Regions from separate parts of the Micromonospora humida genome, predicted to be linked through region 3. Evidence: riboswitches for the same ligand, from Rfam matches in the RefSeq annotation. Region 3 holds a riboswitch; each other region holds the start of a gene.
What was found. Region 3 has a riboswitch for cyclic di-AMP ahead of JQX11_RS16885 (coiled-coil domain-containing protein). Riboswitches for the same ligand answer to the same signal wherever they lie in the genome.

Region 1 (3,267 bases), on a different contig from region 3:
TCGCCGAGGTGCTGGCCAAGGGTCGGCCCGCGCGGATCGAGCTGAACATGCGACTCGTCACCTTCATCGACTCCGTCGGGATCAGCGCCATGGTCGCCGGCTTCCAGACCGCCGAGGTCAGCGGCGTCAAACTGATCGTCACCGAGCCGAGCCGGTTCGTGCACCGACAGCTCTGGGTCACCGGCCTGCTCGGGCTCTTCGGTGCCCCGGAGCCGTACTTCGCCGGTGCCGCCACCCCGGAGGTCCTGCCCGGCGCCTGACCGGGCCACCGGTCGGCGTCGACGCCACTGACCAGGGACGTTGCCAGTCCGTCTCCGGTACGGCACGATCGTGCGACCGACGACGGTCAGGAGGCCCGGTGGTCCGGCGGGAGAGCTTCAGCTACACGGTGCAGGCGCGCTGCTCACCGGCGGACGCGATGGCGCTGCTGAGCGACCTGTCCCGGCAGGAGGAGCTGCATCCCCTGATCGTCCGGGTGCGCCGGCTGCCCGCCCGGCCGGGTGCCCTGGCCAGCTACGCGATCACCGACCGGCTGGAGCTGGGGCCGCTGCGGTTCCCCGTCACCTACCAGGCCGACGTGCTGCTGGCCGGCGACGACGAGATCGTGACAGTGGCCCGCCAGCAGCCCGGCACCACCGTACGCAACCACACCCGGCTGCGGATGGAGGGTGACCTGCTGCGGATCGACGTGGAGATCACCCTCGCCGCGCCGGCCCCGCTGTTCGGCTACGCCTTCCGGCAGGCCCGCGCCGCCCACCTGGGGTTGGCCAGCCGCCTCGGCGCGGTCCTGGACAGCCGGGCCGGCGACCCACCCCCCGCCGGCTGACGACCGCCGACACCCGCCCGGACGGTCGCGCCGCGGTGGCCCGCCCTGAGCGGACGGGCCACCGCGCCGGGATCAGATCATCGACAGGTGCACGTGGTTGGTGTGGTCGCTGGACGGGTCCCCGTTGCCCCCGCTGTACGCCTTCCACCCGCTGCTCGGCAGCCAGATCCGCTTGAACCAGATCACGTAGAGCACACCGAGCCGGTCGGCGTTGCGGATGAAGTACGCGGCGAGGTTGTTGCCGTACGTCCGGTCGCCGCCACTGGCCACCCCGCCGAAGCCGCCCTTCTGGGCGGCGAAGTCGCACGCCCGGCCCTTGGGGTGCTCGCCGGAGCCGCTGGGCCGGTAGCAGGAGACGTACCTGGTGAAACCGGCCGCCTTGGCCTGGTTCAGGGCGTTGAGCGTACGCGGGGTGATACAGCCGTTGGCCGGCGTCGGGTCGTTGACGCTGCACGACTCGGACGGCCAGGAGCCGTCGGAGTTGCGGGGTGCGCCCTTGGCGTTGCTGGTGGACGTGCCGTCCGAGCTGCCGGAGTCGCGGGAGGTGGGGGCCGGCTTGTCGGCGGCGGCCACCGCCAGCGCCCGCTCGGCCTGCTCCTTGCGCTTGCCCATGGTGGCGACCTGCTTGCGCTGTTCGGTGATCTCCCGGGTGACCGCCGCCCGGGTCCGGGTGGCCTGGTCCCGGGTCTCGATCATCGTGCGCAGTTCCTGGTCCTCCCGGGTGGCGACCGTCTCCAGCGCCGCCGCGCGGTCCAGGAAACCGCTCGGGGTGTTGCTGTTGAGCAGGGCGGACATCGGCCCGAGCCGGCCGGTGCGGTAGGCCGCGCCGGCGATCTCGCCGACCTTGGCGGTCTGCGTGACCAGCTGCCCCTCGATGGTCTTGAGCTGTCCGTCGAGTTCCTGCTGGCGCTTGGTGGAGCGCTCCAGGGCGGCCTTGGCCTCCAGCCAGCCCTTGCTGGCGGCGTCGAGCTGGTCGCGCAGCGCCGGGGTGCCGCCCTCGTCGTCGTCGCCGGGGGCGGCGAGCCGGGTGGCAGGCGCGGCGGCGGCCGGGGTGAACGGTGCGGCCGACACGCCCAGGGCCAACGCCGTGACGACTGCGGCCAGCAGCCGCGTGGTGGTGCGTACGTGCATGCGGATGTCCTTCCGTCAGCCGCCGACCGGGTTAGCTGACGGGTTCGGGACGGAAGATCCCTACCGCTGACGCGGATGCACCCCAGGAACGTGGTTCCCCGGTTCGCCCGGGCGGGCGATTAGGCGGCGGCCTCTGCCTGGCGGAGACCGGGGCCGAGCCTACCGGTACGCGAGTGACGCCTGCCTACCTCGTGACTGAGGGTACGAGAGTGAATACCCTCAAAAGGTTCAAACGACGCAAATTTCCGCGATCTCTGTGCGGGAGTACCCGGCGGGGCTGACCGTCCGGCCCGGGGCGGGGTCACCAGTGGGCGGGGCCGCATGCGCCGGGGCTCGCCCCGGGCTCGACCTGGAGGGTGGCGTGCTCGATGTGGAAGTCCTCCCGCAGGGCGCCCCGGGCGGCCGCCAGCACCGCGCCGACCTCGGCGTCACCGGCCAGGGTGAGGTGGGCCGAGGCGACGTCCATGCCGGAGGTGAGCGTCCAGACGTGCAGGTCGTGCACCTCGGCGACACCGGGCACGGCGGTCAGCCGGTCGTGCACGGCGGTCACCGGCAGGTGCTCCGGGGCGGCCTGGACCAGGATGCGCACCGCCGCCCGGCCGAGCCGCCAGGTGCGGGGCAGGATGAACACGCCGATCGCCACGGCGACCAGTGGGTCGGCCCACCACCAGCCGGTGCCGGCGATCAGCAGCGCCGCCACGATCACCCCGACCGAACCGAGCAGGTCGCCGAGCACCTCCAGGTACGCCCCGCGCAGGTTGATGCTCTCCTTGGCGCCCTCCCGCAGCAGGCCGAACGCGACGATGTTGGCGAGCAGGCCGAGCACCGCCACCACCAGCATCGGGCCGGCCAGCACCTCGGGTGGCTCGCCGAACCGGCGGACCGCCTCGATCAGCACGTAGACCGCGACCCCGCTGAGCAGGACGGCGTTGGCCAGGGCGGCGAGCACCTCCAGCCGGTAGAGGCCGAAGGTGCGCTGCGGGTCCCGGGCGGCCCGCCGGGTGGCGGTGATCGCGGCCAGCGCCATCCCGATGCCGAGCACGTCGGTGAACATGTGCCCCGCGTCGGAGAGCAGGGCCAGCGAGCCGGTGCCGAAGGCGGCCACCGCCTCGACCACCATGAGCACGGCGAGCAGCCCGAACGCCGCCCAGAGTCGACCCCGGTGCCGGTGCGCGGCGTTGCTCACCGTCGCGCTGTGGTCATGACCTGCGCCCACGTCCACACCCTCCGTCGCCGCTGCGGACCCGCTCCAATCTATGCTCACATCGCTATGTATGCAAGTGATGGTCGGACGTCCGGCCAGGTGGGCC
Region 2 (3,267 bases), on a different contig from region 3:
GAGGCGGGGCTCGTCGGCGGCGAATGCGGACCAGGATGCCATGCGGTCATCCTATCGAACAGACGTTCTAAAATCAGTCCGACACGCAGGTCGAACGGCCCGACGTACGCCTCGGAGCCAGCGACGACGCCGGCCGGTGGGGCGGCCCGGTGGGCGGGTCCGGCCGGGGCGCTGGATATGGTGTCCCGATGCTGCTCTCCGACCGGGACCTCGTCTCCGAGATCAAGGCGGGCGCGCTGGCGCTGGAGCCGTTCGAACCGAGTCTGGTGCAGCCCTCCAGCATCGACGTGCGCCTCGACAAGCTGTTCCGGGTGTTCAACAACCACCTCTACACCCACATCGACCCGGCGATGCAGCAGGACGACCTGACGTCGATGGTGGAGGTGCCGGCGGGCGAACCGTTCGTGCTGCACCCGGGCGAGTTCGTGCTCGCCTCCACGCTCGAGGTCATCTCGCTCGGCGACCAGCTCGCCGGCCGGCTGGAGGGCAAGTCGAGCCTCGGCCGACTGGGGCTGCTCACCCACTCGACCGCCGGTTTCATCGACCCGGGTTTCTCCGGCCACGTCACGCTGGAGCTGTCGAACGTGGCCAACCTGCCGATCACCCTCTGGCCGGGCATGAAGATCGGCCAGCTCTGCATCTTCCGGCTCTCCTCGCCGGCCGAGCACCCGTACGGCTCCGCGGTGTACGGATCGCGCTACCAGGGCCAGCGTGGGCCGACGCCCAGCCGCTCCTGGCAGAACTGGCGCACCTGGCCCATCGGCTGACGCGGCGTGCCGTGTCCGGGCCCCGGGTCCGGGGCCCGGACACGGTGGCTCAGCCGGGTCGGCCGTAGCTGTTGACCGGCCCGTCGTCGACCCGCTTCATCGTGATCGGTTTGCCCGCCTGGGAGGCGTGCACGACCCAGCCGTCCCCGACGTACATCCCGACGTGGTGCAGGTCGGAGTAGTAGAAGACCAGGTCGCCGGGGCGCAGGTCGGCCCGGCTCACCCGGTCGGTGACCTGGCGCTGCTGCCGGGCGTTGTGCGGCAACGACACCCCGGCCTTCGCCCAGGCGGCCATGGTCAGCCCGGAACAGTCGTAGTTGTTCGGGCCGGCCGCGCCCCACACGTACAGCTTGCCGATCTGGGCGCAGGCGAACTTGACCGCCGTACCGGCCGGGCCACCGGGGTAGCCGGCGGGGCAGGGGGCCGGGCGCAGCTTGCCGCCGCCGCCGTTGCCGTAGACCGTCAGCCGCAGCTTCTGCAACCGGTCGATCTCGGTGTTGATCTGCTTCTTGCGGGCCGCGAGCTGTGCTTCGGTACGGGTGAGCTGGGCGACCATCTCGTCCAGCGGTGCCTTGGTCGCGGCGAGTTCGTCGCGGAGCTGGGCGACCTCCCGCACCTCGCGCTGCTGGCGGCTGGCGAACCGGTCCAGCAGCCCCAACTGTTCGACCACCTGGCTCGGGCTGCGGCTGCCCAGCAGGGCGTTGACGGTGGACACGTTCTCGCCCTTGTACGCCTGCACGGCGAGGCCGCTGACCTGGTTCATCGCCTGGTCGACGCGGCGTTGCAGGGGGGCGATCCGCTTGCCGAGCGCGTCGGCCTGCCGGCGCTTGGCGGCGAGGTCGATGCGGGTGGCGTTGTGCTGTTCGATGAGCGGTTCGAGCTTGTTCCAGTCCTGGTCGATCTGTCGCTCGATCTCGGCGACCGAGGGGTCGGCGTGCGCTGCCGTGGGGCCACCTGTCAGTACGACCGCGGCGGCGGCCAGGGTGGCGAGGGTGGTGGTGAAGCGGGACCAGCGTGGGCGCGGCACCGTCGTGTTCCGGGCGACCTGGGTCGTCCGGTGCGACGGTGGCCGCGGGGCATGGTGTGCCACCGGGCTCCGGGCTCCTTCTTCCTCGACCGCCTACCGGGTTAGCTGACGGGTTCGGGCGGGAAGGGAGCGCCCTACCGCGGTGGTCGCGGATTCACCCCGGCGTACCTGGGTCCCCGGCTCGCCCGGAGGCGACTCGGCGGTGCCGGTCGACGCCACCCCGGGCGGGGCGGACCTGGTGCCGACCGACGATTGACCAGAGTAGAGACGCTCGTTATCGATCCGCAACCCGCCGGGCCGGCACACTCCGTGACCGGAAAACACGCAACCCCCGGCCCATCGGGCCGGGGGTTGACGTATGTGCTGGTCAGGGGCGGCGGAAGCCGGCCACCGGCATGTAGTTGATGCTGGTCACCTGGACCGGCTTACCGGTCCGGGGCGCGTGCACCATCATGTCGTTGCCCAGGTAGAGCCCGACGTGGTGCAGGTCGCTGAAGAAGAACACCAGGTCTCCGGGGCGGGCCTCGGAGCGCGGGATGGCCTTGCCCTCGTTCCACTGCGCACCGGTGAAGTGGGTCAGCGAGATGCCTGCCGCCTTGTACGCGAACTGGGTGAGCCCGGAGCAGTCGAACGAGTTCGGCCCGGTGGCGCCCCAGACGTACGGGTCACCGACCTGCGCGCAGGCGGTCGCGATCGCGGTCCGGGCGGCGGAGCTGACCACGCCGTTGATCGTGGGGCAGCCGTTCACCTTCACCGTGGTCTTCGGCATCGCCGCCTGCAACCGCTTGATCTCGGTGTTGATCTGGGTCTTCTTGGCCGCGAGCTCCTTCTCCTGCTTCACCTCGGCGGCGATCAGGGTGTCGAGCTTCTGCTTCTCGGCGTCGTACTTGCGGCGGACCACGAGCACGGCCTCGACCTCCCGGCGCTGCTCGGCGGCGAGCCGGTCCAGGATGGTCAGCTGCGTGGCGAGGGTGCCCGGCTTGGTGGTGGTGAGCAGCGCGCTCAGCTCCTGCGAGGGGCCGGACTTGTAGTAGCGGGAGGCGAGGTCACCGACCCGGCCCAGGGCGAGTTCGCTCTGCAGGGCCAGCGGCTCGATCTTCTTCTGGAGGTCGGCCGACTTCTTGCGGTTGACCTTGAGCTGGGCCCGGACCTTGTTGTAGTCCTCGATGGTGGGTTCGAGCTGCTCCCACTGCTTGTCGAGAGCCGCCTCGATCTCCTCGGGCGACGGCGCGGCGTGGGCCGGCACCGCGAGCATCCCGGCACCGACGGCGACCGCCGCGACCAGGGTGAGCAGGCGGCGGGCGACCCGCCGGAGGGCTGCCGGCCGGGCGGGCGGCTGGCCCTGGGCGTGACGGTGAGGGGGCATGGTTGCCACCGGCGTCGACTCCTTTGCAACCGACCGCCGGGCGCCTCGCTAAGGGGAAGAAGGAGGCAGACGTCCCACAGCGGCCGGTGCAACATTAGGGGCAGTCA
Region 3 (3,267 bases):
CATCGCGCAGACCGTCGAGGTGCTGCTCGGCAACTCGCCGGTGATCGCCGCCGAGGTGGCCGCCGGCCGGTGCGCGGTGGTCGGCATGTCCTACCGACTCGCCGCCGGCGAGGTCCACCAGGTCGCCCCCGCCCCCGAGCTGTCGGAGCCCACCGCCGCGGCGTCCGAGCCCGCAGCTGTGCCCCCCGGGCCCGCCCCGGCCCCCGAGCCCGCCGCCGCGGTGCCCGCACCGGCCGTGTCGGCCGGTGCCGCGCCGGCACCCGTCGCCTCCTGACCCGCACCCGGTCATGACGAAGGCCGCCCGGCTCAGCCGGGCGGCCTTCGTCATGCACCTCGATCAACCCTTCGGGGCCGATGGTGCGGTATCCGGGAGCCCGGACACCGCACCATCGCCGCCACGGTGTCGATCACGGTCGCTACAGCAGTGACACGTGGACGTGGTCGGTGTGGTTGGACGGCCCCGAGTACGAACTCCAGCCGTTGGCCGGGAACCAGATCTGCCGGTTCCAGATCACGTAGTAGATGCCCAGACGGTCCGAGTTGCGGATCAGGAACGCGGCGAGGTTGTTGCCGTACATCCGGGTGTCGTTGTTGTGCCACGGGCTGAACCCGCTGTTCTGCAACGACCAGTCGCACGCCCTGCCCTTGGGGTGCTCCCACGGCCCGCCGGGGCGGTAGCAGCCGACGAACCGGTTGAACCCGGCCCGCTTGACCTCCTTGTACATGTGCAGCGTGCGCGGGGTGATACAGCCGGACGTGGTCGGGTCGTTCTCGCTGCACGACTCCCCGCGCCAGTCGCCGTTGGCGGTCTGGCCGGGGGCGACGCGGGCCACCGGGGACGTCGCGTCGACCAGGCCGCCGGTGAAGCCCCGGCCGCCGACCAGGGCCAGTGCCTTGTCGGCCTCGGTCTTCTTCTTGGCCATCAGGTTGGCCTGCTTCTGCTGCTCCCGGACCTCGGCGTCGACGGCGAGCTTGGCCTGCTCGGCCCGGGTCTTGACCTTGTTGACCTCGGCCAGCTTGCCGGCGTTGACCATGTTCAGCTCGTCCAGGGCGGCGGCCCGGCGGACGAAGGCGTCCGGCGCGTCGCTCTCCAGCAGCGCGGCGACCGCGCCGACCCGACCCGTCCGGTACGACTGGGCGGCGATCTCGGTGACCTGCGGGGCCAGCGCCGCCAGCTCCTGCTCCGCCTTCTCCACCTCGATGGCGTATTCGAGCTGGCGCTTCTTGGACTTCTCCAGCCGGGTCTTCGCCGCCGAGTACTCCCGGTTGGTGGCCTCGATGACGTCGGTGAGCAGCTTCGGCTCGTCGTCCTCCTCGTGCCCCGAGGGGGTGGGCGCGTTGGGCGCGGCCGTCGCGGGGGCGGCGGCCGGTCCGGCGACGATCGCCAGGGCGGCGAGTACGGCCACTGCCGGCGTCAACCAGCGGCGTAGGGGTGCCGTCACAGTTTTCCCTTCCGTCGACCGCCGACCGGGTTAGCTGACGGGTTCGGGACGGAAGTGGCCCCTACCGCTGGCGCGGATTCACCCCAGGTGCTCGGTTCCCCGGCTCGCCGTACGGCGATTGGGCGGTGGCACCGCTGGCGCCGGTGGGCGCCTTCGGCGGTGACCGGCAGCGAGGTTACCCGAGAGTCGTACCGGGGATCTACGCCCGCAACCCGACCAAATGAGTATTTTCCCGATAGCGAGGGGTAATCAGTGACGCGACCGACAGGCGCGACCTCGCCTCCGGTCACGCAGCGCAGTGTCACCATGCGGTGTCCGTGCTCCCTTCCGGGTCTGGCCACCGTGCGGGGGCCGGGGTGGACGGTTCGCCGTGCCGGGGCGCGCTCAACGCCTCCAGCGCCTCGGCACGGTCGGGGGCGGGACGTGGGGTGGGCGGCGGCCCGGCCGTACCGGTGTCGGCCGGTCCCCGCCCGGCGGTCACGACCAGCGCGGCCAACCCGGTGGTCAGCGGCACCGCCGCCACCAGGCCGAGGGTCGCCACCGCGCTGCGGACGATCTCCTGGGCCAGGAACTCGCTGGTGAGGATCTGGCTCACCGGGCGGCTGTCGGCGGTGAGCAGGAGCAGCAACGGCAGTGACGCGCCCGCGTACGCCAGCACGATCGTGTTGACCGTGGACGCGATGTGCGCCCGGCCGACCCGGGTCGCCGCCCGGTAGAGCTGCAACCGGGACAGCCCCGGGTTGGCGTGCGCCAGCTCGGTGACGGTGGCCGCCTGGGTGACCGTGACGTCGTCGAGCACGCCGAGCGACCCGATGATGATCCCGGCCAGCAGCAGGCCGTGCAGGTCCACGTCACGCTGGTACATCGACAGCGTGGTGGCCTCCTCGCTGCCGTACCCGGTCAGGTGGGTGGCGGCGGTGGCCAGCGTGCCCAGCACGCCGGTCAGCACCAGGCTGCCCAACGTGCCCAGCACCGCCACCGAGGTCTGCGCGGTGATCCCGTGGGTCAGGTACAGCACCACGAACATGATCAACGCGGCGCCGGTGACCGCGATCGGCAGCGGCGCGCCCCCGGCGGAGATGCCCGGCACCACGAAGGTCAACAGGATGGCGAAGCTGGCCCCGAGGCCGGCCAGGGCGGCCAGTCCGCGCAGCCGGCCGAACGCCACGATCGCCGCCGCGAACAGGGCGACCAGCCAGAGCAGCGGCATGCCCCGCTGGTGCTCGGCGATGTGGTAGCTGCTCGCCGACGGATCGCTCGGGTCGGCCAACGCGACGAGCACCACCTCGTCGCCGACCGCCACCGTCGGCGCTCCCGGCCCGGACGGCACCGGCGTCTGCACCTCACGGCCCGCGTCCGGCCCCTGCTCGACGGCGACCGTCACCGTCCCGCACGGCCCGTCGGCCACCCCGGGGGGGCCGTCGGGGGTCTGCGGCGCGGGCGGGCACGGTTCGGTCACCACCCGGGTCACCGTGCCGTGGTGGCGGGGCACCTGCTCACCCTGGTCGATCTTCGGGGTCGCACCGGGCCAGAGCACCAGCGTGGCGATCACCGTGACCACGATGAGCGGCACCACCGTCATGACGAGGAGCCGTCGCACCCGCGGCGGGGTGGACGGAGCGGGACGGGTGTGGTCGGCGCCCATATGTGCGAGTTCTCCCAACGATCCGGGACGGGATACGTGTCAGCCGGCCAGCCGGTTCACCACGGACGGCGGGTCATCGTCGGACGATGGTAGCCACCACCCCGGCCCGCCCGGTTCGCCCTGCCCACGGTAGGTCGAGGCGGCGGGCCGGCACCGGCCGGTCCCGGCAGCCACCCCGTG

Region 1: linked by a shared signal. The riboswitch ahead of JQX11_RS19535 (coiled-coil domain-containing protein) and the one ahead of JQX11_RS16885 (coiled-coil domain-containing protein) in region 3 are both predicted to bind cyclic di-AMP.
Region 2: linked by a shared signal. The riboswitch ahead of JQX11_RS33435 (C40 family peptidase) and the one ahead of JQX11_RS16885 (coiled-coil domain-containing protein) in region 3 are both predicted to bind cyclic di-AMP.

Annotation. Positions count from the first base shown of each region.
Region 1 is NZ_JAFEUC010000009.1:194,464-197,730, forward strand. It holds gene JQX11_RS19525 (STAS domain-containing protein) at 1-260, shown strand, start outside; gene JQX11_RS19530 (SRPBCC family protein) at 359-826, shown strand; gene JQX11_RS19535 (coiled-coil domain-containing protein) at 899-1,957, opposite strand; cyclic di-AMP (ydaO/yuaA leader) riboswitch at 1,962-2,093, opposite strand; gene JQX11_RS19540 (cation diffusion facilitator family transporter) at 2,259-3,173, opposite strand.
Region 2 is NZ_JAFEUC010000006.1:372,845-376,111, reverse strand. It holds gene JQX11_RS15140 (pyridoxamine 5'-phosphate oxidase family protein) at 1-42, opposite strand, end outside; gene dcd (dCTP deaminase) at 189-767, shown strand; gene JQX11_RS33435 (C40 family peptidase) at 817-1,857, opposite strand; cyclic di-AMP (ydaO/yuaA leader) riboswitch at 1,870-2,006, opposite strand; gene JQX11_RS15125 (C40 family peptidase) at 2,162-3,160, opposite strand.
Region 3 is NZ_JAFEUC010000007.1:320,275-323,541, forward strand. It holds gene JQX11_RS16880 (carbonic anhydrase) at 1-274, shown strand, start outside; gene JQX11_RS16885 (coiled-coil domain-containing protein) at 417-1,442, opposite strand; cyclic di-AMP (ydaO/yuaA leader) riboswitch at 1,446-1,577, opposite strand; gene JQX11_RS16890 (YibE/F family protein) at 1,744-3,087, opposite strand.